4 regions of the Nocardia sp. NPDC059240 genome follow, and region 3 is predicted to be linked to each of the others. Evidence: riboswitches for the same ligand, from Rfam matches in the RefSeq annotation. Region 3 holds a riboswitch; each other region holds the start of a gene.
What was found. A riboswitch is a leader RNA that binds a small molecule or an ion and turns the genes downstream of it on or off. The one in region 3 is predicted to bind S-adenosylmethionine.
Positions count from the first base shown of each region.

Region 1 (7,836 bases), on a different contig from region 3:
CCTCGAAATCCGCGGCGCTGATCCAGGCGCGGCGCTCGACGCAGAGGGTGCGCAGCATCGCGATATGGGCGGGCGGGCCGCCGAAGCCGAGGCAGCCGATGCGACCCCATTCACGGGCGATGGTCCGCAGTCGCACCGATCGGGTGCCGGTGTCCGGATGCACGGCCGACCCTAACCTGCCCCGGCGGACCATGCGCGACACACCATCGAGACACCTTTCAGCGAACCTTGCTTCCGGGGTAGCTTTCGGACGGTCGGCCCGGTCCGACCTGGCTGAAAGCTGATGAAGGAGGTTTACCGTGCGCGCCTGTGCCCCGGATGTTGCTGCCGGTGCGGTGTGTCACAAAATCGGGCAATCTCTTGGCTATTGCAGTGTTGCTGCAATAGCGTGGCAGTAAGCCCGGCCGGTTCGTATTTACCGGCTGCTGACACCTCGCATCGAAGGAGAAATCGTGGACAACAACCATCCGGTCATCAATCTCGGTTCGGCGGCCATCAACCTCACCGACACCATCACCTCGATCCTGGCCCAGTGGACCTACCTGATGCACGCCTGGGGCTCGGCGTAATGTCGCGCACCCTCCGGGTTCTCGGCACCGCCGGTGCGGTGGGAGCGGTCCTGCTCGGTACCGCCGCGACCGCGTCGGCACAGCCGATCCTCACCCCGCAGCCCGGCGGCGTTATCAAGATCGAGTCGCCGGCGGGGGAATGGTGGAAGTGCTCGCTCTACAGCGCGCAGGAACCCTTCCTCGTCGGCGCACCGCCGGTGGTCACCTACCCCGATCCCTCGCCGCGCTGGGCTCCGCCCGCCGATCAGCAAGGGACGGGCGGCTTCTCGACCCCACCGGCCTACGCGCAGTTCAATCCCGGCCAGGACGTCGTGGCCGACTGTGTCAGCCAATACCTGCCGATCATCTACGTCCAGCAGCTGAAGGCCGGTCAATAGGTCGCGGGCCAGCCCCGCGACCCGACGAAAGGAATCCGATGTTGATCCTGCTGGGTCTGCTCACCTCGCCGATCTGGGTGCCGCTGGCCGCCATCGCGGCAATCCCGCTGGCGGCCATCGGCATCGGCGCGGCCATGCCGGTGTCCTGAGACCTACTTCAGCACTGTGTGCAGCAGCTGTACCCCGGCCGTGAGGGCCGACCCCGCCACCGACCAGCTGGTGCCCGCCGGTTGCTGCGAGAGCACCACCACCGCATAGCGATACGGCTGATCGGGGGCGGGGCTGACCAGCCCGGTGGTGTCGAGGGTGGTCGAGGAATCCAGATCCATCCAGCCCTGTTTGACCGCCCAGCTCGCACCGGTCAGCGCGTCGGGAATGCCGAAGTACTGGTTGGTGCCGTCGGCGGCGGTCTCGGACGTGTTGTGCAGCGCACCGATGATCAGATCCCGCGCCGAGGCCGGGACCGAGCCGGTGATGTAGTGGAAGATCGCCACCACATCCCGTGGGGTGGTGAGGGTTTCACCCCACTGCGCGGTGTCCTCCGGCGCGGTGGTGGCCGTCAGGCCGATGGTGCTCACCATCCGGTCGATGATGGCGTCGTTGCCGCCTTCGTCCCACAGTTCGTCGGCGATATCGTCATCGCTGGTCGACAGCATCTGGGTGAGCCGGTCGGTGGTATCCGGATCCGGTTGCCAGTTCTGGGTTTTCAAGGTGTCCAGGGCGATGAGCAGCTTCACCACCGAAGCGGTGTAGAACTGCTGATCGGCATTGAGGCTGGCGACCGGGGTGCCGGAGGTGGTGTCCACCACGTCGATGCCCACGCTGGTGCCCGGCGAGGCGGCCTGGATGGCCGCCTGCATCTGCTGCGCGATCGCGGTCACCGCGATCGGGTGCGGAACGACGAGCGTCGTTCCCGGCGGCGGGGTCTCCGGTACCTGGTCTTGACCTATCTGGTCACGAGAAGTGGCGAATGCGCGCGGGGCGCTGAATGCTGCCAACGAGATCACGGCGACGAAACTGCCGGCCGCGATCCAAGTCCACCGAGCGTGCGGTGTGCGGGCCTGAATCGAGGTCATAGTCCATTACATCGACACGAACCTCGAGACATTTCCAGTTGAAGCCTGTCAATTTCCTGTTAACTGCGAACCGATCTGGTCTCGGTTCGGAATCGGTTCTGATCAGCTAATTTGGCGCGAACTAAGATCACTGGTGGGTCGGGACTTATCCCGATGGAGACAGTGATGGGTACAAGGCGTGAGTTCTTCCGAAATGCCCTGATAAAAAGCCTCGCCATCCTCGGTCTGGGGGTGTTATCGCTGGCCGTTCCGGCGCTCGCTCACGCCGACGCGGACTACGGCGGCGGCTGTGTCTTGTTCTCCAACAACACATCAGCAACAGTGGACTCTTTGCGCTTCAGATGCAGCCCGGCGCAGCAGGACGCGATCTACCGCGACGCCCCGCGCGGTGATGTCCCGATCGGGTCGAAGGACGGCTGGGTGGCCTCGCCGCGGGACATGCAGTCGTGGGCGCCGCTGTTCTGGATCGGCAAGGACTTCTACACGAACCCCGGGGGCGGGTATCTGTTCAACCGTCTCACCGCCGCCGGGATCGAGGGGTTCCAAGCGAATGTCTTCACCGGGCCCTCGGTGGTGGACGGCGGCCCGGCCTGGGTCCTCGACTACGCGCCGTCACCGGTCCCGCAGCTCTACGACGAAATCCGTGAGGTCACCCCGGGCGTCTGGTTCGGGTACTCGTGGATGCGCCAGGGCGGAGGTTACGCCCTGCAGCTCAGCTTCATCCTGGCCTGAACGCAGCCGGGCTTCGGATCAGCGCGCACGTAACCGTCGTGCCGGGTGGGTGGATCTTGATAGACGTGGACTTCGTTGTCCACGAAAGGAATTCGATGACCACCCTGCTGCATGTCAATGCCTCGGCGCGCGGTGCGCACAGCCAGTCCCGGGCGCTGGCCCAGACCTTCATCGACGGGCTGGCCGCTCGCGATCCGGAACTCACCGTCGACACCCTCGACCTGTTCGACGCCGAACTGCCCGACTTCGGCACGCACGCCGCCGAAGCCAAGCTCGCGCTGTTCACCGGTCGTGACCAGACGCCCCCGCAGCTCGCCGCCTGGGAGTTGGCGCGCACCGTATTCGACCGCTTCGCGGCCGCGGATCTCTACGTCCTCAACATCCCGATCTGGAACGCGGGCGTGCCCTACATCTTCAAACAGTGGGTCGACATCATCACCCAGCCCGGCTGGGCGTTCAACTTCGACCCCCAGACCGGCTACTCGGGCCTGCTCACCGACAAACGCGCGGTCACCGTCTACACCAGCGGCGTCCACCAGCCCGGCGTCCCAGTGGAATTCGGCTCCGACTTCGCCACCCCCTTCGTCGCCGACTGGCTGAACTTCGTCGGCATCAAGGACATTGCCGAAATCCGGTTCGCACCCACCGTGCTCACCGACAACCCGGAAGCGGGATTCATCGCCGCCCAGGAGCGTGCCCGTGACCTCGCCGCCGACTACTGACCCGAACCGCCCGTCCGGCACGGACACAGCCCTCGAAACAGATTCGGTGCCCGAGGCCGACACAACCTCCGCCGCGGACGTATCTCCCGAGGCGGACGTATCTGCGGCAGTGGACGTACCTTTCGGGGCGGACGTATCTCCAGAGGGGGAAGGGGCTTCCGAGGTCGACGTATCTACTGCGGCGGACATACCGGCAGCGGCGGGCGTATCTCTGGAGGTGGATGTAGCCCCCGCGGTCGATGGATCTCTCGCGGTGCGCGGTACCGCCGAGTCGGAATGGGCACCGACCGGGCGCACGGTTGCGGCCGTGTGTGCGGTCGGGATTCTGGTGGTCGGGCAGCTGTATGCGGTGTTGCCGGTGCTGAATCGGCTTGCGGTGGACTGGGATACGTCCAAGTCTGCGGCCACCTGGACAACCACCGCGTTCGGGCTCGCCTACGGGGCGGGATTCCTGGTAACGGGGCCGCTGTCGGACCGGTGGGGGCGGCGGCCGGTCATTGTCGGCGGGCTGTTGGCGACGGTGGTGAGCTCACTGCTGGTGGCGCTCGCACCCGGATTGGTGAGTGGGCTGTCGGCGCGAATCCTGCAGGGGCTCACCGCTTCCTTCTTCGCCCCCGCCGCCTTCGCCTACCTGTCCGAGCGAATTGCCCCGCAGCGCAGGATCTTCGCCCTCACCTGCCTGACCAGCTCCTTCCTCGGAGCGGGAGTGGTGGCACAGGTCCTGGCCCAGCTCATCGGCAACGCACTCGGCTGGCACGCGATCTTCATCGCGGGCGCAATCGCTTTCGCACTGTCGGCGGCGCTGCTCCACGTGGTGCTGGAGGCGCCGGCCGCCACGCCGGCGGCCGTGCCACCGCCATTACGGGTTGCTCCGAAGGATGGGGCACCGGAGGCCGGACCGAGGTCGGCATCGGCGGTAGGTGCGGAGTCGGCGGACGGCATGCCGGTGGCCGTCGAGGTCGCGGAGGCAGTGCCCGAGGCGGCGGAGGTCGCGCCGTCGGCAGTGTCGGTCGCGGTGCCGGTACCGGATGCTGCGCCGGTCGGCGGGGTGCGTAGTGTCTTCGCGCCTTTCGGGATTCTGCTGGGGCAGGCCCGGCTGGCGTTGCTCTATCTGAGCTGCCTGGCCATTCTGGGTTCGTTCGTGGGGATCTATACCGGTGTTCAGCTCGCTCCGCCGGAGGGGGTGGGGTCCGGCAATGCTGCCCTGCTTGCGCTGCGCGCCAGTGCGATTCCGGCCATGGTGGCGGTGCCGTTGCTGGCCGGGCGGCTGGGCGTTATCGCCCCGGCCATCCGCTTGATCGTCGCTCTGGCGATCGCGGCGGGCGCGGCGGCGATCACGGCGGTGCCGTTCGGCGGCGTCTGGGTTGCGGTGTGGCTGTTCGTATTCGTCACGGCGATCGCGGTGGCGGCTCCGACGGCGGTGCAGGCGATCGCGGTGCATGCGGGGGCGGCGCGGGGCACCGCCACGGCGTTGTACACCTTCGCCCTGTTCGTCGGGGCCAGTGCGGGCCCGCAGATCGCCAATCTGGTGGCCCACCACGGCTATTCGGCCGTCGCGCTAGCCATCGCGGTGCTGGCGGCGGTGGGCGCGGCACTGGCTGCCGCCTCGACGCGCGTGGGCGTGGCTGCCGCGGAGTGAATCGGAGCGCGGGGGACAGCGGCGTCCTTCGTGTCCGGGTTTCGATCGGTGTGGTTGAAACTGTTTCTGAAATTCCCTGGGCCGCATAACTTTTCGATCACGGTCATGAGTTCCAGTGTCAAGCCCCGGCTGGCTGGGCGGCAACCCTCCACGGCGGCGGGGTGCTCCGGGTGACGACCGGATGGCGGCGAGCGTCGCCATAAGCGTCTTGCGTTTGCTCTCGGAGGGAAAATGTCTGTAGCCCAGCTCGATTCGGTGTCCGCGGTGGCGGAGGAGGTGGCCGTCGGCGAGGTGCTGCTGGTGGCCGACCGCTTCCGGGGCATCGCCGCGGACGACCGGGCCTTCACGGTGTCGGGGCTGGTGGCCGCGCTACGGGGCGGCCGGTGGCGGGAGTCGGACCGGCCGCTGACCGTGCGGCTCGGCCAGGGGGTCACGCGCCACGATCTCGACTATGTCGAGCATGTGGCGCTGGTGCACGCCCCGGCCGGACTGCGGGTCAGCGGACCGGTCGACGAACCGGCCCCGCGCCACCAGGTGCACAAGTATCAGCACTCGAATGTGCTGCTGGCCAATCTGATTCGCGAGTCCGATACCGAGTTCCGGGCGGACCTGCGCATCCACGGCGACAATGAACTGCTGCTCGACCATCAGACCGGCGAACACGTGCAGGGCATCGTGATCGTGGAGGCGGTGCGGCAGCTGTTCCTCGGCGCGTTCGAACTCGAGTACGGCCGCCGCTGGCCCGAACAGCACTTCTATATCGTGTGGAACAGCATCGAATTGGAGTTCAAGTCCTTCCTGTTTCCCCTGCCCGCCACGCTGCACGCGGTGCTCACTCCGATCTCGGTCACCGATCCGGCCAAGCTGGAGTTCGCCATCGAGGTCGATGTGCGCCAGCTCGACCGCAGCGTCGCCACCACCCGCATCACCTATGCCGCACTGCCCAATGAGCGCATCTCCCAGATCGAACGGCACAAGGCGGCCAAGGCGATCGCGGCCTACCTGGAAGTGGCATGACCGCCGGCGCGGCGTTCTTCGACGTCGACGAAACCCTCATCACCGTCAAGAGCATGTTCGCCTTCCAACGCTTCTGGCTGGCCGAGAACGGTGACGATGGCAGCGAATACGCGCGACTGAGCGACGAGATCAAACAGCGGGCCGCGGCCGGGACACCACGGGAGGAGGTCAACCGGCACTACTACCGGGCCTACCGCGGGGCACGGGCCGATGCGCTGGCCGAGGCCGGGCGACGCTGGTTCGCGCAGTTCGGTGCGGGAGGCGGCGGCTACTACGCCGAGGCGGTGGAAACACTGCGCGCACACCGCGATTCGGGACATGCCACGGTGCTGCTGTCGGGATCGTTCCCGGCGGCCATTGCGCCCGTGGCGGCGGCGCTCGGGGCCGACCAGGTCATCGCCACCACCCCGGTGGTCGACGAGCAGGGCGTGCTGACCGGCGAGGTGTGGCGGCCCATGATCGGCCATGCCAAGGCCGCCGCCGTGGCCGAATACCTGCGTGAGCACGGGATCGCCCGCGAGCACAGTTACGGCTACGGCGATCACGCCAGCGATCTGCCGTTCCTACAAGCCGTGGGGCACCCGGGTTTTCGCGGTGACGACGCGGTCCTCACCGCGCATGCTTCTGCAGACCGTGGTGGCAGCACCGGGTGGATTCATCTCGGCGATCGGGTCGGCGACAGCGTCGACGATCCGGGTCGCCTTCTCTCCGAGCAGGAAGCACTGTCCGTATGGTGAGCAAGAGTTACGACCTGACCCCGACCACGCAGGGGCCGCTGTATCCGCCGAGCGAAGTCCTGGACGCTGACGGCAATTTCATCGTCGTCGGCTACCTCACCGTGCCGGGTCCGGACGGGACGGTCACCCGGCGGTGGGGGCGGGCCATCGTCGCCGCCGACACCGCCGTACCGAAGTTCGGTGACCTGGCGGCGTACACGATCGTGCGGGAACTGCCCGAGGAACTGCCGGACGCGGACGCCGGGAGCGTGCTGCACACGCTGCCACTGCCCTTGCCCGCCAACAACTATCCGATGGTGTTCGCCCCCGACCAGCGGCCGGACGCCGATACGGTGCGGCGGCCGAGCTACCCGTTCCACGAGACACCGATTCCGGATATCCGACCGGAGGACGGGCGCAAGCTCACCACGGCGGTGACGCTGGGGGAGTGGCTGAAGGCACGCGGCACCCTGGAGGTGACGGTCGACGAGGAGGCTCGCCACGGTGAGTTCCGGTTCGAGTTCAGCGGGCTCATCCCGGACTCGCTCTACACGGTGATGTCCTTGCGTGCCAAGGACTTGGACCGGGACGCACCGACCCGGCCCGGGCCGCTGGGTGTCCCGAATGTCTTCATCACCGATGCGGACGGGACGGCGACCTACCGGGCCGTGCTGCCCAACCCGTTCCCGGATCCGGCGTTACCGGGAGCGAACCGGATCATCAGCGTGGTGGTGCTCTGGCAGAGCTATCAGCAGAACTACGGCGGCGCGATAGGACATTTCGGGCTGGGCGGTGATATTCACGCCCAGCTCAAACTGCCCGACCCGGTCTTCGACGAGTTCGTGACCCGGGACTGAACCGGTCGATCACCGCGCGTCGCGGTACACCCTGCGCGCGGTGGTCACCATCGGAATCTGCAGCGGAAGCCGCAGCACGGCACCGAGTTTCATGACCATCGGCATATCGCTGGGCCACCAGACGCGCAGCA
Region 1 is NZ_JBHZAC010000003.1:308,293-316,128, reverse strand. It holds gene ACFXHA_RS11780 (chromate transporter) at 1-163, opposite strand, end outside; gene ACFXHA_RS11775 (hypothetical protein) at 569-946, shown strand; gene ACFXHA_RS11770 (serine hydrolase) at 1,099-2,022, opposite strand; gene ACFXHA_RS11765 (hypothetical protein) at 2,188-2,754, shown strand; gene ACFXHA_RS11760 (FMN-dependent NADH-azoreductase) at 2,850-3,476, shown strand; gene ACFXHA_RS11755 (MFS transporter) at 3,730-5,115, shown strand; SAM riboswitch class IV at 5,217-5,327, shown strand; gene ACFXHA_RS11750 (AfsA-related hotdog domain-containing protein) at 5,347-6,132, shown strand; gene ACFXHA_RS11745 (HAD family hydrolase) at 6,129-6,869, shown strand; gene ACFXHA_RS11740 (hypothetical protein) at 6,863-7,705, shown strand; gene ACFXHA_RS11735 (hypothetical protein) at 7,715-7,836, opposite strand, start outside.
Region 1: it holds a riboswitch for S-adenosylmethionine, as region 3 does, so the genes downstream of both, ACFXHA_RS11750 (AfsA-related hotdog domain-containing protein) here and ACFXHA_RS19265 (rhodanese-like domain-containing protein) in region 3, are expected to answer to the same signal.

Region 2 (7,836 bases), on a different contig from region 3:
AATCACGCTTGAACGCGGCCGGATTGCCGATGCCGTCGAACACGTAGAACCGCACGCCGTCGCCCTTCTTGGGCAGGTTCCACAGCTTCTCGGCGGTATCACGAATGACCTGGCCACCGGAGAGATCACCCAGGTAGCGGGTGTAGTGGTGCACGACGTACCCGGCAGGCCACTCGCTCGCGCACTCGTCGATGCGGGCGGCGTAGGCGGCGGTGGAGGGCAGCGGGGTCAGCTCATCGCGCCAGTTCTCGCCACCGAGGTGGGCCAGATCGGCCTCGATGGAGGCCAGCCGCGCCAGTTCGGGCTTGACGAACGGACCCGCGACGGCATCGGAAGCCAGTGCCTCGGAATGCTTTTCGAGGGCTTCGTAAACGAACCAGAGCTGCGAGGTGTACCGGTAGAACGCCTCCACCCCGAGCCGCCCGGCGAACAGGTCGCTCATGAACGTGGAGTGTTCCGCCTCGTTGTGCTGCTGCTCGGTCGCGGTGCGAATGAGCGTCGAGAACGGGGTGCTGGTCTCCAACATGGTCGAGGCTCCTCGTGATCAACTCCGGGGGCACCCCACTTTGGCTACCCTAACTTCCCTTCGACCATACGCTTCAGCAACGATCTCGCGATTCGAACTTTGCGGCCCACCCACTCCAACTTTCGGACGATTTTTCCGATACGGTCGTGCCGTCGATCACACCTTTTTGGGCCGGTCGAGCATGTCGTGGGCGGCCTCCCGCAGCGCGATGGTGGCCCGCGTGAAGTAGTCGAAGAGCACCTCGAGCTGCTCGGGCTCGTAGTCGGCGAACATCTCCGCCAACCGGTCCCGCGGCGGGGCCACCACCGCTTCGATCCGGCCGTCCGAATCCGGAATCGACTCGACCAGCACCTTGCGACGGTCCGTGGCATCCGGCACCCGCCGGACGAATCCGCCCTGTTCCAGCCGGTCGATGAGCCGGGTGACCGCACCGGTCGACAGTCCGGTCCGCGACGCGAGTTCGCCCGCGGTCAGCGATCCGGCCAGGGCGATGAGGTTCAGCGCGAAGAAGTCGGTGGCCCCCAAGCCGAGCGCGGACGCGGCGGCCTGGGCGATGACGGCCTGCGCAGTGACGTATTCGCGGTACGGCCCTTCGAGCCGATCCATTGACGGTTGTGGGTGGGAGGACTTAGATTTATCTGCGTTCATGCAACTACTTCCTCCACTCAGATACTTTGCCGGTGCAGGAAAGGATAGCGCGACCATGCCGAATACCGCCGCTGACACATCCCTGATCCCGATTCTCATCGCCGCGGCCGAGGACCTCGAGCCCGCCGAAAAGCGCTTTCTGACAGACGAACTCGCGATGCGCATGCTGCCCGCGGGCCTGCGGCCGCTGGTGCGGCTCCCGGCCGGGCGGCGGCTGTTGCGCGCGGTCATGAACCGCGAGGGAGTCGGCGCGTGGGAGAGTCTCGCCTGCCGCAAACGATATTTCGACGACCGGACCGTGGCCGCGATCGCCGAGGGCATCGAGGCGGTCGTGGTGCTCGGTGCGGGACTCGACACCAAGGCGCTGCGCTTGGCCGCACCCGCCGGAATTCCCGCCTTCGAAGTGGATCTGCCGATCAATATTGCCCAGAAGCGCAAGCGGATTCCGCTGCCCGACAGCGTGACCCAGGTGCCGATCGACTTCGAGACCGACGATCTCGCCACCGTATTGATCGAGCACGGATACCGATTCGACGCGCGGACTCTCTTCCTCTGGGAAGGGGTTACGCAATACCTGACCGAACCCGCTGTCCGAGCGACTCTTTCAGTTCTCGGCAAGGCAGCGACCGGTAGCGAGCTCATCTTCAGCTATGTCCGGCAAGACTTTCTGGACGGCACCAACCTTCAGGGCTGCGCTCCCACCTACCGCAGATTCGTTGCGCGACAGCCGCTCTGGCATTTCGGCCTGCAACCGGATCAGGTCTCGGCACTACTGGCGGATTACGGTTGGCACGAGATCGAGCAGGCGGGCGGACCGGAGCACACCGCGAGCTATCTGACTCCGATCGGGCGCGAGATCCGAGTGCCCGACCTCGAGCGGTGCGTATCGGCGCGCAAATCGTGACGGCGGACGCCCGGACCGGGAGGGGTTGACAAGTCCGCGCGGCATCTGCCAGTGTCTCCAATCAGGTCATGAGTACCAGCACTAAGCCCTGGCTAGCTGGTCGGCAACCCTCCTCCGCGGTGGGGTGCTCCAGGTGACGACCGGGCCGCCGCCCGACCGGGCGCGGCAAGCGCGGACTCTCGATCACTTGCCCTCTTGAAGGGGATACAGCTCGATCGTGTGTCCATGAATCCGATGGGATTTCGTGATGACCGCATTCGCCGACCAGACCTGTGCCCCCCTCGCCACCGTGTCCGGCTGTGATCTCCAGGTGCCGCTCGTACAGGGCGGCACCATCGGCTACGCCAACTTCGACTACGCCGCCAGCGCTCCCGCGCTGAAGCAGGTCACCGATCGCGTCGCCGAGCTACTGCCGTTCTATGCCAGCGTGCACCGGGGCGCGGGCTACGCCTCCCGGGTCTCCACCGACTGCTACGAGTCGGCCCGCGGCTCGGTCGCCCGCTTCCTGAACGCGGCCGACGACCAGGTCGTCGTCTTCACCCGCAACACCACCGACTCGCTGAACCTGCTGGCCTCCTGTGTGCCCGGCGACACCGTGGTACTGGATGTCGAGCATCACGCCAACTTCCTGCCCTGGACCCGGCACGGCCGCCGGGTGGTGGCCGTCGCCGACACCATCGAGGAGACCATTCAGCGCGTCGTCGCCGAGCTGTGCTCGAAACCCGCTGCGCTGCTGGCGGTTACCGGTGCCTCCAATGTGACCGGCGAACTGCTGCCGCTGGAGCGGCTGGCCTGGATCGCCCACCAGTGCGGCACCCGCATCCTGGTCGACGCGGCCCAGCTGGCCCCGCACCGCCGCATCGATCTGCAGACCGCCGGCATCGACTACCTGGCCTTCTCCGGCCACAAGGCGTACGCACCGTTCGGCGCGGGCGTGCTGGTCGGCCGCCGCGACTGGCTCGACAAGGCCGAGCCGTACCTGGCCGGTGGCGGCGCGGTGCGCTCGGTGACCACCGACGGCGTCGAGTGGGCCCCGGCCCCGCAGCGTCACGAGGCCGGTTCCCCGAACGTGCTGGGCGTGGCCGCCCTGGCCGCCGCCTGCGACGCCCTCGCCGATCTGGACGAGACCACCGTCATCGAGCACGAGCAGTACCTCACCCACCGCCTGCGCTACGGCCTGAAAACCGTTCCGGGCGTGAACTTCCTGCGTATCTGGCGTGACAGCACCGACGCCGTCGGCATCGTCGCCTTCACCGTCGACGGCTTCGAGCCCGGCCAGGTGGCCGCCTACCTCTCGGCCGAGCACGGCATCGGCGTCCGCGACGGCCGCTTCTGCGCGCACCCGCTGCTGGCCCGCCTCGGCGTGGACGCGGCCCTGCGCGCCAGCATCGGCCTCGGCACCACCGCCGCCGACGTGGACCGCCTCATCGACGCCATCTCCACCCTGGTCGAAAACGGCCCCGCCTGGAATTACGGCCGCACCGAAGGACATTGGAACCCGGTCCCCGAAACCCGCCCGTTCGGCAACTCGGCCGACGGCGCGGCCCCCTGCGGCTTCTGAACTACGGCACGAGATAGCGGGCCGCGAGGTCTTCGATGACCGGATCGTCATCGGCCACGGCGTCCAGCAGTTCGAGGTCCTCGCGGACCGAGAGCTGCCGGGCATCGTCCAGATCCGCATCTATCGGCCCGTCCTCGGCGAGTTGCCGGACCAGCTTCTCCCGCACACGCTCCCGCAGCGAATCGCTCATACGCAGAGCATGCCCCGACTAAACGGGTGCGATCCAGCTTCCCCACGGTGTGTTCCGCACAACGGTGAACACGATCAGAAATGCCAGTGCCACCCACAATGCCGGTTTGGGCAGTACCTGCGGTAGCCGCGGCGGCATCGGCTTACCCCGCCACCCCGCCACCAGCCAGGTCACCCACCAAGCCGTGAATCCCAGTGTCAGCGGCAGCAGCAGCAGATTGCTGTGGATGGCATCGAGCACATGCCCCTCGGTGAGATTGTGCAGCCCGCGCAGCCCGCCGCACCCGGGACACCACCACCCGGTGAGCTCATAGAAGGGGCAGTACCCGTACGCCCCACTCACGTGCGGATCCCGGAAATGCAGCAACGCCAGCCCGCCGGCCACCGCCCCGCCCGCCAACAGCGGCGCCCCGAGGCCGAGCCACCGCGAACGCGCGGGCGATTGGGTCACTGCTGCCGTGGTATCCACGACCACCAACGGTAGCCGCACCGGCCCCCACCTGCCAGGTCGCACTGAACTTCGCACCCCACCCGGCCAAGCGCGCTTGGGTATGCTGCCCCGGCCATCGTTTTCGAGTCGGGGGAATTCCACTCATGCCACAAAACCAAGGCGGCAACAAGATTCGCGGCATTCTGGCCGCGGTCGGAGCCGTCGCAGTTCTTATTCTCATCCGGGTCGGGGTCCGGCTGATCGACGGTGTCTTCGGCATCATCGGCCTGCTGGTCTTCATCCTCATCTGCGTGGGCGCCTATTTCGCGCTCAAGAAGAGGGGGCAATCCACGACCACCGCGTCGAGTTTCGCTCCCGCCTATACCCAGGCCCCGAGCCCCTACGACCACCAGAACACTCCCGCCCAGGGTTATCCGGCACCGTCCGGGTACCTCCCGCCACCCGCGGGCGCACCGAACCAGGGATATCCGCCGCCTCCGAGTGGTCCGGGCTACCCGGCCCCGCAGCCGGGCTATCCCGCACCGGGCGGACAGTTCGCTCCCCAGGGTCCGGCTCAGGGCTACGCCCCCGCACCGCAGGGTTATCCCACCCGGGCGAACGGGCCCGCGCCGCAGCCGAATCAGGCCGGCCCGCACGGCTATCCGACGCAGCCGAGCGGATATCAGCAGCAGGGCTACCAGCCGGGTTACTCGCAGACGCCGCCGAACTACCCACCGCAGCAGCGGTAAGTCGTTCCGACTGCATTGTTTTCGCGGTCCGCGTCGTGTTGGTCTCGACGCGGACCGCTGTCGTTCTCTGCAAGGGTGAAATCCGGGCGTCAGCGAATGGGTGCGCGTTCGACGACCGGTGCGGTGAGCACGCCCGCGAGCATGTCGACGATTTCACCCCAGGACGCCACGTCCCCCGCCGCCACCCGTCCGGCCTCGACTGCCCGTTCGTGATCGGCGAGCAGCGCGAACAGCACCGTGGGCAGCGCCCGTAATCGCCTCAGCCGCAGCGGTTTCGGCAGCTCGGTGAGCCGGCCTTCCAGTTGCCGCATGATCACCCGCACCGAGGTGCGCCGCGCGGAGTCCAGGTTGGCGGCATCGGTGACCGCCGGGTGGGTGTGGATCTGTTCGAGAAACCGCGCGTAGTGGTGGATCCCGTGCCGATCGCTCAGTTCCAGCATGGGAATGACCAGCGCCTCGAGCAGGTCGTGCACCCCGGTCGCGCCGGCTCCGGCCTGTTCGGCGAGCAGTTCCAGCCGCCGCACCTCCAGGGTGGCGAGCCGGTATTCGACCACGGCCAGAATCAGCCCGTCGCGGGATCCGAAGTGGTACTGGATCGCCGAATTATTGCGCTGTTCCGCGGCCGCCGCGATATCACGCAGCGGCACCGCCTGCCCACGCTCGGCGATCAGTTGCTCCGCCGCGAGAATGATGCGCTCGCGCGCCCCGGTCACCGGTAACTCCTTTGCCACAGCCTGCACGATAGCCGTTCACCAGCGAATAAAGAACTTGTCCTTGACGGTTAAGAGTAAATGCTTAAAGCTGCTTGTGACTGTCGTCACGCAGAAGGACTGATTTCGCGATGATCCTGGACACCTTCCGACTGGACGGCCGCGTTGCCGTCGTGACCGGCGCGGGCCGCGGCATCGGTGCCGCCACCGCCCTCGCCCTCGCCGAAGCCGGTGCGGACGTGGCCATCTCGGCCCGCACCGCCTCCCAACTCGACGAGGTGGCGGACCAGATCCGCGCCCTGGGCCGCAAGGTCGTCACCGTTCCCGCCGACCTGTCGGACCTGTCGGCCGTCACCGCACTGGCCGAGACCGCCGCCGCCGAACTCGGCCGCCTCGACATCGTGGTCAACAATGTCGGCGGCACCATGCCCAATACCTTCCTCACCACCACCCCCGAATTCCTCGAAGAGGCATTCCGGTTCAATGTCTCCACCGCACACGCCCTCACCCAGGCGGCGGTGCCGTACATGCTGAAGAACGACGGCGGCTCGGTCGTCAATATCTCCTCGATGATGGGCCGCTCTCCGGGCCGCGGCTTCCTGGCCTACGGCACCGCCAAGGCCGCGCTCGCACACTGGACCCGGCTGGCCGCCGCCGACCTGTCCCCGCGCATCCGCGTCAATGCCATCGCGGTCGGCTCGGTGCTCACCTCGGCACTGGAAGTCGTTGCGCAGCAGCCGGAGATCAAGAAGCAGATGGAGGACGCCACCCCGCTGCACCGTCTCGGTGAGCCGTGGGAGATCGCCGCCGCCATCGTCTACCTGAGCTCCCGTGCGGGCGGCTACGTCACCGGCAAGGTGATCGAGGTCGACGGCGGTATCGCCGCGCCCAACCTGGACCTCCCCATTCCCGACCTGTGATCCGCTGCGCCCCAGGAGTTCTCCCATGACATATCGCGTAGTCCAGTGGAGCACCGGCAATGTCGGCCGGCGCACCCTGCGTTCCATCATTGCCCGCCCCGAACTCGAACTGGTCGGCGTGTGGGTCTCCGGCCCCGGCAAGGCCGGTAAGGATGCGGGTGAACTGGCCGGTCTCGACCGCGAGATCGGTGTCACCGCAACCCAGGACGCCGCAGCGCTGCTGGCCTTGAAACCCGACTGCATCGTCCACACCGCGATGGCCGACGACCGGCTGATGGAGGCCGTGGAGGATCTGAAGACCTTCCTGCGCGCCGGCATCAATGTCGTCTCCAGCAGCCCCGTCTTCCTGCAGTTCCCCTACGGCACCCTCCCCGACGAGGCCATCGCCCCGATCATCGAGGCGGCCGACGAGGGCGGCGCGTCGCTGTGGGTCAACGGCATCGACCCCGGCTGGGCCAACGACTGGCTGCCGCTGCTGCTGACCAGTGGTTCCGAGCGCATCGACAAGATCATCTGTTCGGAGGTGATGGACTACTCCACCTACGACAACCCCAAGGTGCTCTTCGACATCATGGGCTTCGGCAGCGCCCTCGACGACCTGCCGCTACTGCTGCAGCCGACCATCCTCACCCTCGCGTGGGGCAGCGTCATCCGCCAGCTCGCCGCCGCCCTCGACATCGAACTGGACGCCGTCACACAGCATTTCGAGCGCCTCCCGGCAACCGAGGACCTGAAGGTCGGTGGCCGCACCATCGCCGCCGGCACGGCCGCCGCCCTCCACTTCCAGGTGCACGGAGTCCGCGACGGCCGCGAGATCCTCACCCTCGAACACACCACCCGCCTGCACCCCGACCTCGCTCCCGACTGGCCCCAACCGGCCGGAAAGGGCTGTTACCGAGTGGAAGTCAAGGGCGAACCCGACTACCTCCTCGACCTCCAGCTCTACAGCAACGGCGACCACGCCGAAGCAGGCATCGTCGGCACCGCCGCCCGCCTGGTCAGCGCCGTCCCCGCCGTAATCGCAGCCCGCCCCGGCCTCCTGACGGCCACCGACCTCCCCCTCACCACCGGCCGCGGCCTCGTCTCCTAACCCTCACCACACCCGATACGGCACCGTGGCGGCGTATCCACTCACCCGATCCGCCACCACGGTCAACCGCAACCGCCACTCCCCCGCCACCGGCACCCGAACCGGCCGC
Region 2 is NZ_JBHZAC010000002.1:824,680-832,515, forward strand. It holds gene ACFXHA_RS09480 (heme oxygenase (biliverdin-producing)) at 1-526, opposite strand, end outside; gene ACFXHA_RS09485 (MarR family winged helix-turn-helix transcriptional regulator) at 683-1,132, opposite strand; gene ACFXHA_RS09490 (class I SAM-dependent methyltransferase) at 1,230-2,078, shown strand; SAM riboswitch class IV at 2,143-2,256, shown strand; gene ACFXHA_RS09495 (aminotransferase class V-fold PLP-dependent enzyme) at 2,326-3,639, shown strand; gene ACFXHA_RS09500 (hypothetical protein) at 3,641-3,829, opposite strand; gene ACFXHA_RS09505 (DUF2752 domain-containing protein) at 3,848-4,297, opposite strand; gene ACFXHA_RS09510 (hypothetical protein) at 4,423-5,007, shown strand; gene ACFXHA_RS09515 (TetR family transcriptional regulator) at 5,097-5,720, opposite strand; gene ACFXHA_RS09520 (SDR family oxidoreductase) at 5,849-6,637, shown strand; gene ACFXHA_RS09525 (diacylglycerol kinase) at 6,663-7,727, shown strand; gene ACFXHA_RS09530 (copper resistance protein CopC) at 7,731-7,836, opposite strand, start outside.
Region 2: it holds a riboswitch for S-adenosylmethionine, as region 3 does, so the genes downstream of both, ACFXHA_RS09495 (aminotransferase class V-fold PLP-dependent enzyme) here and ACFXHA_RS19265 (rhodanese-like domain-containing protein) in region 3, are expected to answer to the same signal.

Region 3 (7,836 bases):
GAGCGCTTGGAGGACACCGAGCGCCACCGTCGACTTGCCGGTGTCGCCCTCGGGGGACGCGATGTACACACTGGAAACCGGTGTGGCAGCCATGAGCGAAAGCCTACCGACCGTTATTGGCCGATTTCCGCGTCTACCCGGCAACACGTCAAGCGCGTTTGGTTATGCATATTCGCTATTGATTCGTCAAGACCCGTTCTACCGGCCGTTTCCCGCCGAGCTCATGCCTCGACCCGAGCGCGGGAGACTGCAATCACATGACATATGTCCCGCTCGAGGGCCGGTTTTCAGCGAACGGGCGGCACACGGGCAGCGGACTTCGCAAGGGCTGTCCGTCCCCGTGTGCCGCCCGTTCGGGTGTGATCTCCGACCCGTCAGAGGGCGCGCAGGCGCGGGGCCAGATCGCTCTTGAACAGGTCCAGGAAGCGGCGCTGGTCATGCCCCGGCGCGTGGAAGACCAGGTGGTTGAGGCCGGCGTCCAGGTACGGCTTGATCTGCTCGACGGCCTGGTCCGGATCGCTGGCCACGATCCAACGCTTGGCGATCTGCTCGATCGGCAGCGCGTCGGCCGCGGCCTCCATCTCGATCGGGTCGGTGATGGAGTGCTTCTGCTCGGCGGTCAGCGACAGCGGGGCCCAGAAGCGCGTGTTCTCCAGCGCCAGAACGGGATCGGTGTCGTAGGAGATCTTGATCTCGATCATCCGGTCGATATCGTCGACCGTGCGGCCGACCTTCGCCGCGCCCTCGGCGACCGCGGGCATCAGCTTCTCGGTGTAGAGGTCCATGCCCTTGCCCGAGGTGCAGATGAACCCGTCACCGGCGCGACCGGCGTAGCGGGCCACCAGCGGGCCACCAGCCGCGATGTAGACCGGGATGCCGTTCTTGGGCACGTCGTAGATGGAAGCGCCGACGGTCTTGTAGTACTGGCCTTCCCAGTCCACGCGCTCACCGGTCCACAGGGCCCGCATGAGATCCACGGATTCGCGCAGGCGCGCGAAACGTTCCTTGAACTCCGGCCATTCGCCGATGTAGCCGGTAGCGATCTCGTTGAGCGCCTCGCCCGAGCCCACGCCCAGCATGATCCGGTCCGGGTACAGGCAGCCCATGGTCGCGAAGGCCTGCGCGATGACCGCCGGGTTGTAGCGGAAGGTCGGGGTCAGCACCGAGGTGCCGAGCTGGATACGGCTGGTGCGCTCGCCCACCGCGGTCATCCAGGCCAGCGAGAACGGGGCGTGGCCGCCATTGTGCCGCCAGGGCTGGAAATGATCGGAGACGGTCGCGGAGTCGAGGCCGTGCGCCTCCGCCTCCACCGCGAGTTCCACCAGTTCGCGCGGGCCGAACTGTTCCGCGGACGCCTTGTAACCGAGCTTGAGGTCTTTCACCTGGGCACTCCTGTCGCCTTGCTGCGCTTGGGTTGTGCGGGCCAACCTCCCGCCGCCGCCCGCGACGTCGCGCGTCGCAAACGGACTTACCTCGCACCCTAGGTCCAGCGACGGGAGGCGGTGCGGCAGGGGTCACACCCAAGTCCTCGAACCCCGGGTCGGGGGACCGTATTCCTGGGATGAGACCGGTCGGGCAGTTAATCAGAGCAGGAATATATGAGCGTTCGGTCCGGGGATAGCGGAGAATGTGCACGTGACCAACTCGAGCGCAGAACCGATCCTCTCCTACCTGACCGACATGGACGGTGTCCTCGTACACGAGAATCACATGGTTCCCGGAGCCGACAAGTTCCTCGCCGAATTGCGCGACAACGACATTCCGTTCCTGGTCCTCACCAACAACTCGATCTACACCGCGCGCGACCTGCAGGCCCGGCTCAAGCACACCGGCCTCGAGATTCCGGTCGAGTCCATCTGGACCTCCGCGCTGGCGACCGCCACCTTCCTCAACGACCAGCGTCCCGGCGGCACCGCCTACGTGGTCGGCGAATCCGGCCTCACCACCGCGCTGCACGAAATCGGTTACATCCTCACCGATTCCGAACCGGACTACGTGGTGCTCGGCGAAACCCGCACCTACTCTTTCGAAGCCATCACCACCGCCATCCGGCTGGTCGCGGCGGGCGCGCGCTTCATCGCCACCAACCCGGACGCGACCGGACCCTCCCGCGAGGGCATCCTGCCCGCCACCGGCTCGGTCGCAGCCCTCATCACCCAGGCCACCGGCCGCAAGCCGTACTACGTCGGCAAGCCCAACCCGCTGATGATGCGGTCGGCGCTGCGCCGCATCGGCGCGCACTCGCTGTCCACCGTCATGATCGGCGACCGCATGGATACCGACGTCATCGCCGGTCTCGAGGCGGGCATGCGCACCATCCTGGTGACCACCGGCATCTCCACCCCGGCCCTGGTCGAGCAGTTCCCGTACCGCCCGACCACCATCCTGCCGTCGGTCGCGGCCCTGGTCGGCAAGACCAAGGACCCGTTCGCGCCGTAGTTCAGTCCGTCGTGTCGCCCTCGAGTGCGTCGAGGGCGGCCGACAGGGTCGTCAGCGCGTCCACGATCCGAGCCAATTTCTCCCGGCCCACCTGCGCGACAAGCCGTTTCGCGAAGGCCGCATGCTGCGGATCGATCTGCCGCACCGCGCCGTACCCCTCATCGGTGATCGCCACCAGCTTGGCGCGGCGATGCGCCGGATTCGGCCGATACTCGGCGAACCCCTTGTCCACCAGTAGATCCGCCACCCGTTGCACGCTCTGACGCGTGATGCCCATCTCGCGCGCGATACCCGCGACCGGCAGAGGCTCGCGGATCACCGCGCCCAGCACCTGCCACCAGGCCACGGTGATCCCGGCGGGCTTGGCCAATTCCTCGGCGACCGCAAGGAATTGGCCGTTCAACTTGAACGAGGTGACCGCCGCGGTGGCGAAGAGTTGCTGATCGGTGCGAGTCGGCTGCTCGTCGGCGCGAGTCACTGCGCGGCTGCCGCGCGCTGCTGTTCGTACTCGAACAGCTCGTAAAAGCCTGCCGGATCATTGTTTCCGTAGAGCTTGTACCAAGCCTCGAGCACGTGCGGCTCGAAGATGCCGAGCCGGGCGAAGATCGCGCGGGCGAAGTCGACGGGGCGGGTGCCGGTCGCGGTGATCAGATCACCGTCGGTCACCGCGGTCTCCGCTACGTAATGCTCGCCGCCCGAATATCCGCTCATGGACAGGTAACCCGGATCGTTGCTGGTGTGCGGACGCTCGTCGAACAGCCCTTCCTTGGCGAGTCCGAAGGTGGCCCCACAGATGGCGGCGACCGGGACGCCGGCGGTCAGGAATTCTCGCGCCTTGCCCGCGAAGATCGTGATCGGGCTGGCCGGATCGAATTCGGTCGCCAGTCCGGGCAGGATCAGCATCGCGCTGTCGGCGGGCTTCAGATCCGCGAGTGCGATATCGGGCACGATCCGCATGCCACCCATCGATGTGACCGGATCGGTGCTGATCCCAACGGTTTTCACCTGCCAGGTGCCGGGTTCCCGGTGCCAGAGTTCGCGATTGATGTGCGCGGTCGCATGCCCGACCTCCCAGTCCGAGAAGGTGTCGTAGACGGCCATGTGAACTGTTTTCATCATGACAGCATGCTGTCATATTTGACAGCATGCTGTCAATAACTTTGCCCCCGGAAACGACAAATGGCCGGAACCCGCTGGGTTCCGGCCATTTCGGTATTCGTCAGCTCAGGGCGTGGTCCAGGTCGCCCAGCAGGTCTTCGACATCTTCGAGGCCGATGGAGATGCGCACGACCCCGTCCGTGATGCCCACGGCCGCACGGCCTTCCGGACCCATCGCGCGATGCGTGGTGGTGGCCGGGTGGGTGATCAGGGTCTTGGCGTCACCGAGGTTGTTGGAGATATCGATGATGCGCAACCGGTTGAGCACCTCGAAAGCGCGCTTCTTGGCCTCGTTCTCGGGAGCCTTCAGCTCGAAGGTGATCACCGTGCCGCCGCCCGACATCTGCCGCTTGGCCAGCTCGTACTGCGGGTGCGAGGACAGGAAGGGGTACTTCACCCACGCCACGGCCGGGTGGTCCTCCAGGAACTGCGCGATCTTCAGCGCCGAATCCACCGACTGACGCAGCCGCAGCGGCATGGTCTCGAGGCCCTTGAGCAGCGTCCAGGCATTGAACGGGCTCAGCGCCGGACCGGTGTGGCGCATCAGGTTCTTGACCGGACCGTCGATGTAGTCCTGCGGTCCAAGGATCGCGCCGCCGAGCACCCGGCCCTGGCCGTCGATGTGCTTGGTGCCCGAGTAGACGGTGATGTCCGCGCCCAGATCGAAACCGCGCTGCAACAGCGGGGTGGCGAAAACGTTGTCCAGCACCACCTTCGCGCCCGCCGCGTGCGCGAGATCGGAGACCGCGCGCACATCGGTGAGGGTCTGCATCGGATTCGAAGGGGTCTCGAAGAAGACGGCCGTGGTCGGCACCGACAGCGCCTGCTCCCACTGGTCCAGATCCTCACCGTCGACGAAGACGGTCTCCACGCCCCAGCGCGGCAGGATCTCGTTGGCCACCACGAAGCAGGAGCCGAACAGGCTGCGCGCCGCGACCAGGCGGTCGCCGGCGGCCACCAGCGCGCCCAGCGCGGTGAACACCGCGGACATGCCCGAGGCGGTCGCGAAACAGGCTTCCGCGCCGTCGATCAGGCGCAGCCGCTCCTCGAACATGGCGACCGTCGGGTTGCCGTAGCGGGAGTAGACGAAGTGCTCGATATCGCCGGTGAAGGACGCTTCCGCGGCCTCGGCGCTCTCGTAGACGAAACCCGAATTGAGGAACAGCGCCTCGGAGGTCTCGTCGAAGCCGGAACGCCGGGTGCCGCCGCGCACGGCCTGCGTGGCCGGGCCGACGCCCTCGGGGAGCGGCTTTTCGAAGGAACCGCCGGTGATCATGACTGCCTCCACGGGAGTCCGTCGGCGCGCCAGCCGGTGCTGCCGCGATGACCCTGGCCGTCCAGTGCACCCTCGAACCCGTCGACCACATTGAAGGACGGGGAGATGCCGACGGTGGTGGCCGCGGTGGCCGCGCCGATGGAGCGCTGGCCCGAGCGGCAGATGAACAGCACCGGGGCGTCCGAATCCTGCGGGCGCGCCGCAAGAGCCTGCCGCAACTGGTCCACGAACCGCGCATTGGGCGCGCCGGTGGCGTCCACCCATTCGATCAGCGCGGTCGGCCGGCCGATGCCATTGGTGTCGGGCACCCCGACGAAACGCCACTCCGCTTCGGTGCGGACATCCACCAGCACCGCATCCGGATTGTCGCGCAACAACTCCCACGCCTGCTTCGGCGTGATGTCACCCGCGTAGTTCACCTGTACCTCCTGTGAATCCGCACTTGCCGCACCGCTGCTCGGTGCGTGGCCAGGTCGTCACCCGGAGCACCCCACCGCGGAGGAGGGTTGCCGATCAGCGAGCCGGGGCTTGACGCTGATACTCATGACCTGGGATGAGAGTGCCGAAAAACCGGCACTCGTGTCAAACGGTTCGCCGGACTTCGGACCTTGTCACGAACTGCAGACCAACCAGCGGGAATTCTCTTTGGTGAAGTGCCAGGTGGAGGTGGTCTGGGCGCCACCGGCGCTGAAACTGACCTGCGCCGTGGCCTTGTCGCCGTCGATGACGGGGTCCTTCAGCGCGTCGAAGCTGATCGGGCCGCCGGTCTCGACGGCAATCTTGAGCGGCGAGTTGTTCTCGTCGAATCCCTTGCAGGCCAAGCTCGGTTCGTACTTGCCGTTGTCGCTGCGGTACTTGATGAAGTTGCCCGCGGGTGCGGAAAGCCGATCGGTATCTGTGACATTCTTCTCAACCGGCGAGACCAGGGTGGCGATCACGATGCCCAGGATCACGAACGCGATGAGACCGGCCGCGACCAGGAATGGCCACATGCTCCGCGTCTCGTTCTGATCGAACTGGACCGGATCCTCGACTGTCTCCTCCGCGTCGCTCATGGGTAGATCATGCCTGGTCGGTGCGAGGGACCTCGAATGCCATCGCATAGAATCAGCAGAATTTCCCGCCCGAGGCGCGGGAATAGCAGGACAACGCAGCAACGCTGCAGCGTCGGGGGCCGATGATGGCACCTGAAGTCCGGGCGTCAACTTAGCCTAAGCTAAGAACGACGGCTAAGTTTTGACGGCAAGTTGGTTTCGACCCAAAGGGTGCGCGGAAAAATGACCGAACAGAGTGCAGCGACCCGCCCGCTACGCATTGCGATCGTGGGCGCAGGACCGGCCGGTATCTATGCCGCCGATGCCTTGATGAAGTCCGACGCACCCACCGGGTTCGACGGGGTCAGCATCGACCTCTACGAGCGCATGCCCGCGCCCTTCGGTCTCATCCGCTACGGCGTCGCCCCCGATCACCCGCGCATCAAGGGCATCATCACCGCGCTGCACAAGGTCCTCGACAAGGACCAGGTCCGTCTGCTCGGCAATATCGACTACGGCGTCGACATCACCCTCGAGGACCTGCGGCAGTTCTACGACGCGGTCATCTTCTCCACCGGCGCCAATGCCGACCGCGCCCTGGAGGTTCCGGGCATCGACCTCGACGGCTCCTTCGGCGCCGCGGACTTCGTGTCCTGGTACGACGGACACCCGGACGTGCCGCGCACCTGGCCGCTGGACGCGCAGAAGGTCGCCGTGCTCGGCGTCGGCAACGTCGCCCTGGACGTGGCGCGCGTGCTGGCCAAGACCGGTGACGAACTGCTGCCGACCGAGATCCCGCCGAACGTCTACGAGGGCCTGCTGGCCAACCAGGCGCTGGAAGTGCACGTCTTCGGTCGCCGCGGTCCCGCCCAGGCCAAGTTCACCCCCCTGGAACTGCGCGAACTCGACCACTCGCCGACCATCGAGGTCATCGTCGATCCTGAGGACATCGACTACGACGAGGGCTCCGAAGCCGCGCGCCGCCACTCCAAGCAGGTCGACATGATCTGCAATACGTTGGAGCAGTGGGCCATTCGCGATGTCGGCAACCGCCCGCACAAGCTGTTCCTGCACTTCTTCGAGAACCCCTCGGAGATCCTCGGCGCGGACGGCAAGGTTGTGGGCCTGCGCACCGAGCGCACCCAGCTCGACGGCACCGGAAACTGCAAGGGCACCGGCGAATTCAAGGACTGGGACATCCAGGCCGTGTATCGCGCGGTCGGCTACCTGTCGCAGAACATCCCGGCCCTGCCCTTCGACGACCAGGCCGGCACCGTCCCCAACGAGGCCGGCCGCGTGCTGGTCGACGAGGACGCGGACGGCGCTGATCGCTACGCGCCCGCAACCTATGTGACCGGCTGGATCAAGCGCGGCCCGGTCGGCCTCATCGGCCACACCAAGGGCGACGCCAACGAGACCATCGCCTGCCTGCTCGACGACGCCGCCAACTTCGTCCCGGCCCCGCGCCCCGAGCGCGACGCGGTCACCGACTTCCTCGAGGCCAAGGGCATCCCGTTCACCACCTGGGCCGGCTGGTACCGCCTCGACGCACACGAGCGCGCCCTCGGCGAGCCGCAGGGCCGCGAGCGCGTCAAGGTCGTCGAGCGCGACGAGATGCTCGCCGCCTCCGAGCCCGACAAGATTTCCTGACCCGTCAGGATTTTCGGATCAGCGCTGGACAGGACGCCCTGACCAGCGCCAATCCGCTTGCCGGACAAGGTTGTCCACACATGTCACCGTTCTGAGGCATGCTGATCAAGTGTTCGATGCCCATCTCCACATCTTCGATCCGCGGTTCCCGCTGGTCGAGAACGAGGGCTACCTGCCCGACCCGTACACCATCGCCGACTATCGCAAGCGCATGTCCCGCTTCGATATCGACGGTGGTGCCGTGGTCAGCGGATCCTTCCAGGGCACCGATCAGAGCTA
Region 3 is NZ_JBHZAC010000005.1:91,933-99,768, forward strand. It holds gene pta (phosphate acetyltransferase) at 1-93, opposite strand, end outside; gene fgd (glucose-6-phosphate dehydrogenase (coenzyme-F420)) at 375-1,382, opposite strand; gene ACFXHA_RS19245 (HAD-IIA family hydrolase) at 1,681-2,439, shown strand; gene ACFXHA_RS19250 (MarR family winged helix-turn-helix transcriptional regulator) at 2,441-2,917, opposite strand; gene ACFXHA_RS19255 (DJ-1/PfpI family protein) at 2,914-3,558, opposite strand; gene ACFXHA_RS19260 (O-succinylhomoserine sulfhydrylase) at 3,659-4,873, opposite strand; gene ACFXHA_RS19265 (rhodanese-like domain-containing protein) at 4,870-5,292, opposite strand; SAM riboswitch class IV at 5,307-5,422, opposite strand; gene ACFXHA_RS19270 (hypothetical protein) at 5,485-5,928, opposite strand; gene ACFXHA_RS19275 (FAD-dependent oxidoreductase) at 6,151-7,557, shown strand; gene ACFXHA_RS19280 (amidohydrolase family protein) at 7,667-7,836, shown strand, end outside.

Region 4 (7,836 bases), on a different contig from region 3:
TCGCGCACGGTCATATTGCCGAAGACCCGGCCGTTCTGGAACGTGCGCGCGATACCCGCCTCGGCGGCGGCCTCCGGCCGCCCGGGACGAATACGCTTGCCGCGCACCAGCACTTCACCCGAATCAGGCTTCAGCACCCCGGATATCAGATTGACCGTGGTCGACTTGCCGGATCCGTTCGGGCCGATGATCGACACGAACTCCCCGGGCGCGATGGAGAATTCGACGCCGTCCACGGCCTGCACGCCACCGAAGGCGCGCCGCAGTCCGGTAACCCGCAGCACCGCCTCACCTTCAGGCGGTGGCTGGTTCGAGCTCGTTGCCGGCACTGCGTTCGTTATCGGCACTGCGTTCGTTGTCACGGACACGCTCCCTCCTCACCAGAATTCCCTGCGGCCGGAACCGCACCACCAGCAGCAATACCAACCCGTACAACACGATTCGCCACGACGGGGCGAGCCGCAGCACCTCCGGAACCCCGATCAGCACGGCCGCGCCCAGCACCGCGCCGTACGGTGAGGCGGTACCGCCGAGCACCAGAATGGTCACCACCAGCAGCGACATCGGCAGGTTGAATACGGTCGGGTCGATGTAGGAGTACTGGTGCGCCAGCAACGCACCGCCGATCCCGGAGAAGAACGCCGCGACCGCGAAGGCCAGCGCCTTGTAGTCGCGCACCGGCACACCCGCCGACCGCGCCGCCACCTCGTCCGCGCCGATCGCCCGGATGGCGATCCCCAACCGGGACCGCTGCACCCCGACGATCACCGCGATTGCGATCGCCAGCACCACCAGCTCCAGCCGGAAAATGTCGGTGTGCGTGGTGAATTCGTAGCCGAATATCTTCGGTGCCGGAATCCCGAAGATGCCGTAACTGCCGCGCGTCACCGACTCCCAGTTGCGGATGATCGCCACCGTCACGATGCCGATGCCCAGGGTCGCGATGGCCACATAGTGGCCGCCCAGCCGCCACAGCGGCGCGGCCAGCGCCGAGGACACTACGGCGGCAACGATTCCCGCCGCGATGATGGCGGGCAGAAACGCCCACCCGTGCGAAACCGTAAGCACCGCAGAGGTATACGCGCCGATGGCGATCGGCCCGGCCTGACCGATGGCCAGCTGTCCCGCCGACCCCGCCACCAGCGTCATGGAGACGGCGATGATCGCGTACGCCAGGATCTGAGTGCCCACCGAAATGCCGTAGTCGTTGGCCACCAACGGAATTCCCACGCCCGCAATACCGAGCGCGATCAACGCATGCCACCAACGCACCCGCAGTTCCCGGCCCGCCCCGAGGAAGGTGCCGGTCATGGGCTCGGATTCGATGGCGGGCGGCCGTGCGAGCAGCCCGCCCGGCCGCAACACGAGGAAGATCACCAGCAGCCCGAAGGTGATGAGATCGCGGTACCCGTCCCCGAACCAGTAGATGCCGAACGCCTCCACCAGCCCCAGCACGAAACCGCCCACCACCGCGCCCGGAATCGAACCCAGCCCGCCGATGGTGGCGGCCACGAACCCGGTCATGCCGACGATGCCGCCGGAGGTCGGGGAGATATTCGAGTTGTAGAGGCCGACGAAAATGCCTGCCAGCCCGCCCAATCCGGACGCGATGGCGAAGGCCAGCGACTGCACCCGCCCCACGCCGATCCCCATCTGCGCGGCGGCATCGGGATCCTGCGCGGTGGCGCGGATGGCCAGGCCGTGGCGGCTGTAGCGCAGGAACGCCCACAGCCCGGCCATCACCGTCAGGGTGATGGCGAACATGACCACGTCCGAGGTGCCCAATCGCACCCCGCCCACCCGAATATTGTTGGTGGGCAACACCTGTGGGAACGGCCGGGTATCCGGCCCGAACACCAGGGCGACCACGTTCTCGATGATCAGCCCGACCGCCACCGTCGCCAGCAGCGCGGCAATGGCCGGGGCGCGGCGCAGCGGCCGCACCGCCAGCACGTCGATGGCGATGCCGACCAGCGCGGTCGCGACGACCACCACGGCCAGCGCGGCCCACCAGGCCAGCCCGTGCTGGGCGATCAGCCACCAGCCCAGCACCGACCCGAACGCGAAGATCGAGCCGTGCGCGAAGTTGATGACATTGCTGACCCCGAAGATCAGGGTGATGCCCACGGCGATGAGCGCGTACGCATTGCCGTGGACCAGACCCGCGATAAGCGTGTCGAACATCTACTTATTGCTTCCGACCGGCAGGAACTTGCCGTTCTGCAGGATCAGCTCGATCGGCTTCACCCCGCTCGGCCGCCGCGTCTGCTGATCGAAGGCGAAGGTGCCCAGGCCGATTCCGTCGAAGTCTTTGACCTCGCGCAGCCCCTTCAGCACGCCCTCCCGAGTCGCGCCGCCGAACTTGGCCGCCTTCACCAGGGTGTTGAGCGCGTCGTAGGCGTAGACATTGAAGTCACCCGGATCGGTGTTGAACTTGGCCTTGAACTTGGTGGTGAAGCTCTGGATCTTCGGGCTCGGATCCGACGGGGTGAACACGCCGTTCACGATGTCGCCCTCGGCCGCCTTGCCCGCCAGATCGATGAACTGCGGGGTGTTCTGGCCGCCGAAGAACTGGCCGTTGAACCCGACATCACGCAGCTGCTTGACGACCAGCGCGCCGTCCGGACCGTAACCCAGGTGCACGAACGCGTCCGGGTTGGCGTCGCGGCCCTTGATCAGCACCGGCCGGAAGTCCTGCGAGTCCGGCAGAATCGAGGAAGAGTAGGCGATCTCGATGCCCTTCTCCTTGGCGAACTGCTGGAAGAACTGGAAAGCCTGCTTGCCCCAGTCGGTTTCGAGGTAGACCACCGAAACCTTCTTGGCCTTCGACTTCACCCATTCGGCATTGCGCTCCTGGAACACATCCAACGTGATGGACGGGCTCCACGAATAGTCGCCGCCCTTGGTGAAATCGACCGAGGAATTGGTGAAGCCGTACTGCACCAGCTTGCCGCGGTTGTACACCGGCGAGGCCGCGATGGAGGCCGGCGAGGAGAAGTCACCCAGCTCGGCGATGATCGACTGATCGCCCACGAACTTGGTCGCGATCGGCACGGTCTGCTTCGGATCCGACTGCGAATCCTCCCATTTCAGCGCGACCTTCTTGCCATTGATCCCGCCATTGGCATTGATCTCGTCCAACGCCAGATCGAAACCCTGCTGCCAGAGCCGCCCGTATTCGGCAGAGCCACCCGTCTTCGGACCCGAAACGCCGAAATACACGGTGTCCGAGCTACTTCCGGATGAGTCGTTGGAGCAGGCCGAGGCCAGTCCCGCCACCAGAGCCGCCGCCGCGACACCCACCGCCACCCGGCCGAAACCACGGGACCAGTACCTGCTCATTGCAACCTCTACACTCCGCGCCGGCTCGCCAACCGGGCATGGGGACACGACCGTGACTGCCACGCACGGCCTGTTAGCGCTTGCGATGCCCGCGAACGACACCACCTGGTCGTCACCCGGGGCACCCCACCGCCAAGCGAGGGTTGCCGATCAGCGAGCCGGGGCTCGAACATGCTGATACTCGTGACCGTGGGCAAAAGGTAGCCGTGTCCACCGGGAAGACGACAGGATTCGAATCAGCCTGATGCCAACAACCCCGTCTCCCCGAACGACCACCGCGGCACACCGACGACAGGAAAACCCTTGCCACCACTGCAAATAGCCGTCTGCGGCCCCCGCGACTGCACCCCTCGCGACGCCGCGGCCGCCCGCGAAGTAGGCCGCCTCCTCGCCACCGCGGGTGCGACGGTCCTCTGCGGCGGCGGCACCGGCGTCATGGCCGCCGTCACCGAAGGCGCTTCCCGCGCAGGCGGACTCGTCATCGGCATCCGCCCCGACACCGACCGCGCCACAGCCTGCCCCGGCCTCTCCGCAGTCCTCTACACGAACATGGGCGAAGCCCGAAACGCCATCCTCATCGCCTCCGCCGACGCCGTCATCATCATCGGCGGCTCCTGGGGCACCCTCTCCGAACTGGCCCTCGCCAACCACCGCGCCACCCGCGTCATCTCCCTCCACGGCTGGCGAATCCACGACGCCGAAGGCAAACCCGTCGACGCCACCCTCCCTGCCCTAGACCCCGCCCACGCGGTCACCCTCGCCCTCGCGCCCCCGCTGTAGCCGTCGCCTCCACCTCGTCATTCCGGCGCGTTCTATCCGCCCAGGTGGCCGGCCAGCCACGCCGGGAACTCGGTGAGGTCATCAAGCACCACATCGGCCCCGGCTGCCGACAGCTCTTCGGCCGCATAGGGGCCGGTGGTCACGGCCACCGAGACAGCGTCGGCCACCTTGGCCGCGCGCACATCCCCGAGGTGGTCCCCCACATAGATCGAGGCCCCGCGCTCCCGCAGCACCTCCCCCTTCTCCTCCGCCCACGCCCCGCCGACCAGCTCATCCACCTCGAGGCCGAGGTGATCCAGGTGCAGCTGCGCGTGCGGTTCGTTCTTGGCCGTGATCACCAGTACCCGCCCGCCCGCCTGGTGCACGGCCGCGAGAGCGTCGACGACACCGGGCAGGTTCTCCGAGGGTTGTACCGCCAGGTCCGGGTAGAACTCCCGGTACATGGCCACGATCCCCGGCACCTCGTGCTCGGGAAACCATTGCGCCGCCTCATCCGCCAGCGGCGGCCCGAGCCGCGACACCACCAGCTCGGAGTCGATCGGCACGCCGGTTTTCGCGGCCACCGCATCCCACACCGCCGCGATCCCCGGCCGCGAATCGATCAGCGTCATATCCAGGTCGAACCCCACCACGAGGCCGCCCGCCGGTCCGGTCGCACGATCAAAAGCCACCCCCCGACCCTACGGCCCGCCGATTCCCCGCCCGGCACCACCGACCCGCTTCCCCCACAGCCCTACCGCCGCGGGCTATCACCGCCGGCGCGTGCGGGCTCGTCCAACGTCGGCGCGCCGATACCCGGCGGCGCACGTTCAGCTCGGCGATCGTGACGACAGCGATCGCGGCCGGTGTTCATCGGCGGCCGCGCCGAAAAGCGAAGGCGATCTCGCGGCCGCGCGAATTAGGCTGGCGGGCATGGCTGGTGACCAGGGCACATTTTTCTGCGGGACGGAGCTGGCGGCGCGCATCGAGCGGGTCGAGGCGGAGTTGATCAGCAAGGGCGGTGGGGCCGCGGCGGCGCGGCTCGGCGCTACGGCCGGGTTCGTGATTCCGGTCGCGGGCGGGGTGGCCGCCTTCGCCGAGGAGGGTTCGCCGCTCAACAAGGTGGCCGGGCTGGGCTTCGCCGGGGTCCCGATGGTGGCCGAGCTCGAGCAGATCGAGCAGCTGTTCGCGGAGCGGAAGACCGCGGTGCAGGCCGAAGTGTCGCAGCTGGGCGACCCGGGGGTGGGTGAACTGCTCACCGAGCGCGGTTATCGACTGGTGTCGTTCGAGAACGTGCTCGGTATCGAACTCGGCGGCGAGCGCGCGGCGGTCGTCGCCGACGGCGTCGACGTACAGCACAGTGGTGAGGGCGAATTCGATGCCTGGCTGGATGTGGTCGCCGACGGTTTCGCGCATCCCGACACCCAGGGTGTCGCCTCGCACGAGGAGTTTCCGCCGGAGATCATCGCCAATGCCATGCGCGATCTGATCGGCGCGGCCGGGGTGCAGCGCTATCTCGCCCGGCGCGACGGTGCGGTCGCGGGCGGGGCCAGCATGCGCATGTCGCAGGGTGTCGCCCAACTCACCGGTGCGGCAACCGATCCCGCGCATCGGCGACACGGCGTGCAGTCGTCCCTGTTGTCGGTCCGGCTGGCCGAGGCGACGGCGGCGGGCTGCGATATCGCGGTCGTCACCACCCAGCCCGGTTCGAAATCCCAGCAGAATGTCCAGCGTCAGGGCTTCGCTCTGCTCTACACCCGCGCCATCCTGGTGAAGGGCTGATCAGTCCGGCAGTCGGTGGGCGGCAATGGGTTTCAGCTGCTCCCGCAGCTTGTCCCCGTCAGCGCCGAAGAGCTGGACGTCGGTGTCGACGGCGGTCTGCACGCCCTTGCTCACCAATTCCCGGCCGCCGGGCGTGAGTTCGATGCGCAGGGCGCGGGCATCGGCCGGGTCTGCCTGCCGGACCAGCAGGCCGCGCTCCTCCAGCCCGCGAATCACCTTGGACGCCATCATCCGATCCGACCCGGACATGTCCGCCACCTGCTGCTGGGTCGGCAACTCCCCCTGCCGGCTCAGCCAGCCGGCCGAGGCCAGCAGGTTGAACTGGGTGGGGGTCAGCCCGAGCGGGCGCAGATTGCGTTCCAGCGTCGCCCGCCATTCCAGTGCGGCATGGTGCAGCCAGAACCCCGGACTCATGAGCGGCCCCCGCGGAACGCCTCGTGCCTCCCGCGGGCTACCCGGTGTTTCAGCCACGCCGTAGCGCCTCCTGTTCCATGGCCGCGAAGGTCAGCGGCATATCGGCCCGCATCCGCTTCTCCCAGATGAGCTTGAACAACGGACCCATCGGCCCGTGGATCTCCACATTCTTCGTCACCCGCACCGTCCCATCACCGAGGTCCTCGAAGGTATTGCGACCACGCAGCTTCCCGAACGGGATGCCCGCCTCACTGCTCCACGACTTCCCAGGCTCCACTGCCACGATCGTGAAGGGCCCGGCGGGGGCCCCCTTCGGCTTCACCCACCCCTTGGTTCCGGGCGCGAACTCACCGTCGATCCGGGACTTCTCCTCGTGCGGGTCCCATTCGGCCAGCCGGTTCACGTCGGTCGCGACCGCCCAGATCTTGTCGACATCGCCCTTGATCACGGCCGCTTCGCTGAACGAGTACATCATCTGAATCATCTCCACTCGGGGGAATTTCTGTTGTTGCGACAACAGTAACTGTAGTCGCGACAACAAACAACCCCCAGCGGCAGATTTCCTCCGCGACGAACACCGGGACCGGCGGCGGACGACATCGACTGTCGCCGCCACCGGCCCCGGATCGGACCCGTCAGGCAGCCGGGGCATACCCCAGCGGGCACGTGGTGAACGTGCCCCGACCCTGCGTTCGGCTACGCAAACGCGTTGCGTAGCCGAACAATTCGGCCAGCGGCACCGTGGCGGTGAGCACCACGGAACCGATCCGGGTCACCGAGCCCGTGACCCGGCCGCGGCGCGCGGCCAGATCACCCAGCACCGCGCCGACATAGTCCTCCGGCACAGTCGCGGTCAGCTCCACCAGTGGTTCGAGCACCACCATGGCGCTGGCGCGCAAGGCTTCCCGCATGCCCAGCCGGCCCGCAGTCCGGAAGGCCAGGTCCGACGAATCCTTCGAATGCGTCGCACCATCGGTGAGCGTGACCCGCACACCCGTGACCGGATGACCCGCCAGCGGACCCTCGCCCAGCGCGTCCCGGCACCCGGCCTCCACCGCGCGCACGAACTCCGCCGGCACCCGGCCGCCGACCACCGTGGACTCGAACTCGAAACCGGTCGCCCCGGAATCGGATTCGTCCAGCGGCTGCACATCGAGCACGATGTGCGCCCACTGCCCCGACCCGCCGTCCTGCTTGACGTGCCGATACACCAGACCCCGCACGCCACGCACTACGGTCTCCCGGTACGCCACCTGCGGTCTGCCGACCGACACGCTCAGCCCACGGTCGAGGCGCAGCTTCTCCACCACGACCTCCAGATGCAGCTCACCCAGCCCGGCCAGCAGCGTCTGCCCGGTCTCGGGATCGGTCCGCACCGTGAGCGACGGATCCTCGTCCGCCAGCCGCGCGAGTGCCACGGCCAGCTTCTCGGTCTCGGCGCTGGATTTCGCCTCGACCGCCACCGACACCACCGGCTCGGTCGGAACCGGTGGCTCCAGTTGCACCGGTGCGTCCGGCGCGCACAGCGTCGCGCCGACC
Region 4 is NZ_JBHZAC010000006.1:620,952-628,787, forward strand. It holds gene ACFXHA_RS24985 (ABC transporter ATP-binding protein) at 1-284, opposite strand, end outside; gene ACFXHA_RS24990 (ABC transporter permease) at 295-2,184, opposite strand; gene ACFXHA_RS24995 (ABC transporter substrate-binding protein) at 2,185-3,342, opposite strand; SAM riboswitch class IV at 3,414-3,531, opposite strand; gene ACFXHA_RS25000 (LOG family protein) at 3,646-4,122, shown strand; gene ACFXHA_RS25005 (HAD family hydrolase) at 4,155-4,793, opposite strand; gene ACFXHA_RS25010 (GNAT family N-acetyltransferase) at 5,035-5,883, shown strand; gene ACFXHA_RS25015 (MarR family winged helix-turn-helix transcriptional regulator) at 5,884-6,297, opposite strand; gene ACFXHA_RS25020 (SRPBCC family protein) at 6,347-6,781, opposite strand; gene fusA (elongation factor G) at 6,933-7,836, opposite strand, start outside.
Region 4: it holds a riboswitch for S-adenosylmethionine, as region 3 does, so the genes downstream of both, ACFXHA_RS24995 (ABC transporter substrate-binding protein) here and ACFXHA_RS19265 (rhodanese-like domain-containing protein) in region 3, are expected to answer to the same signal.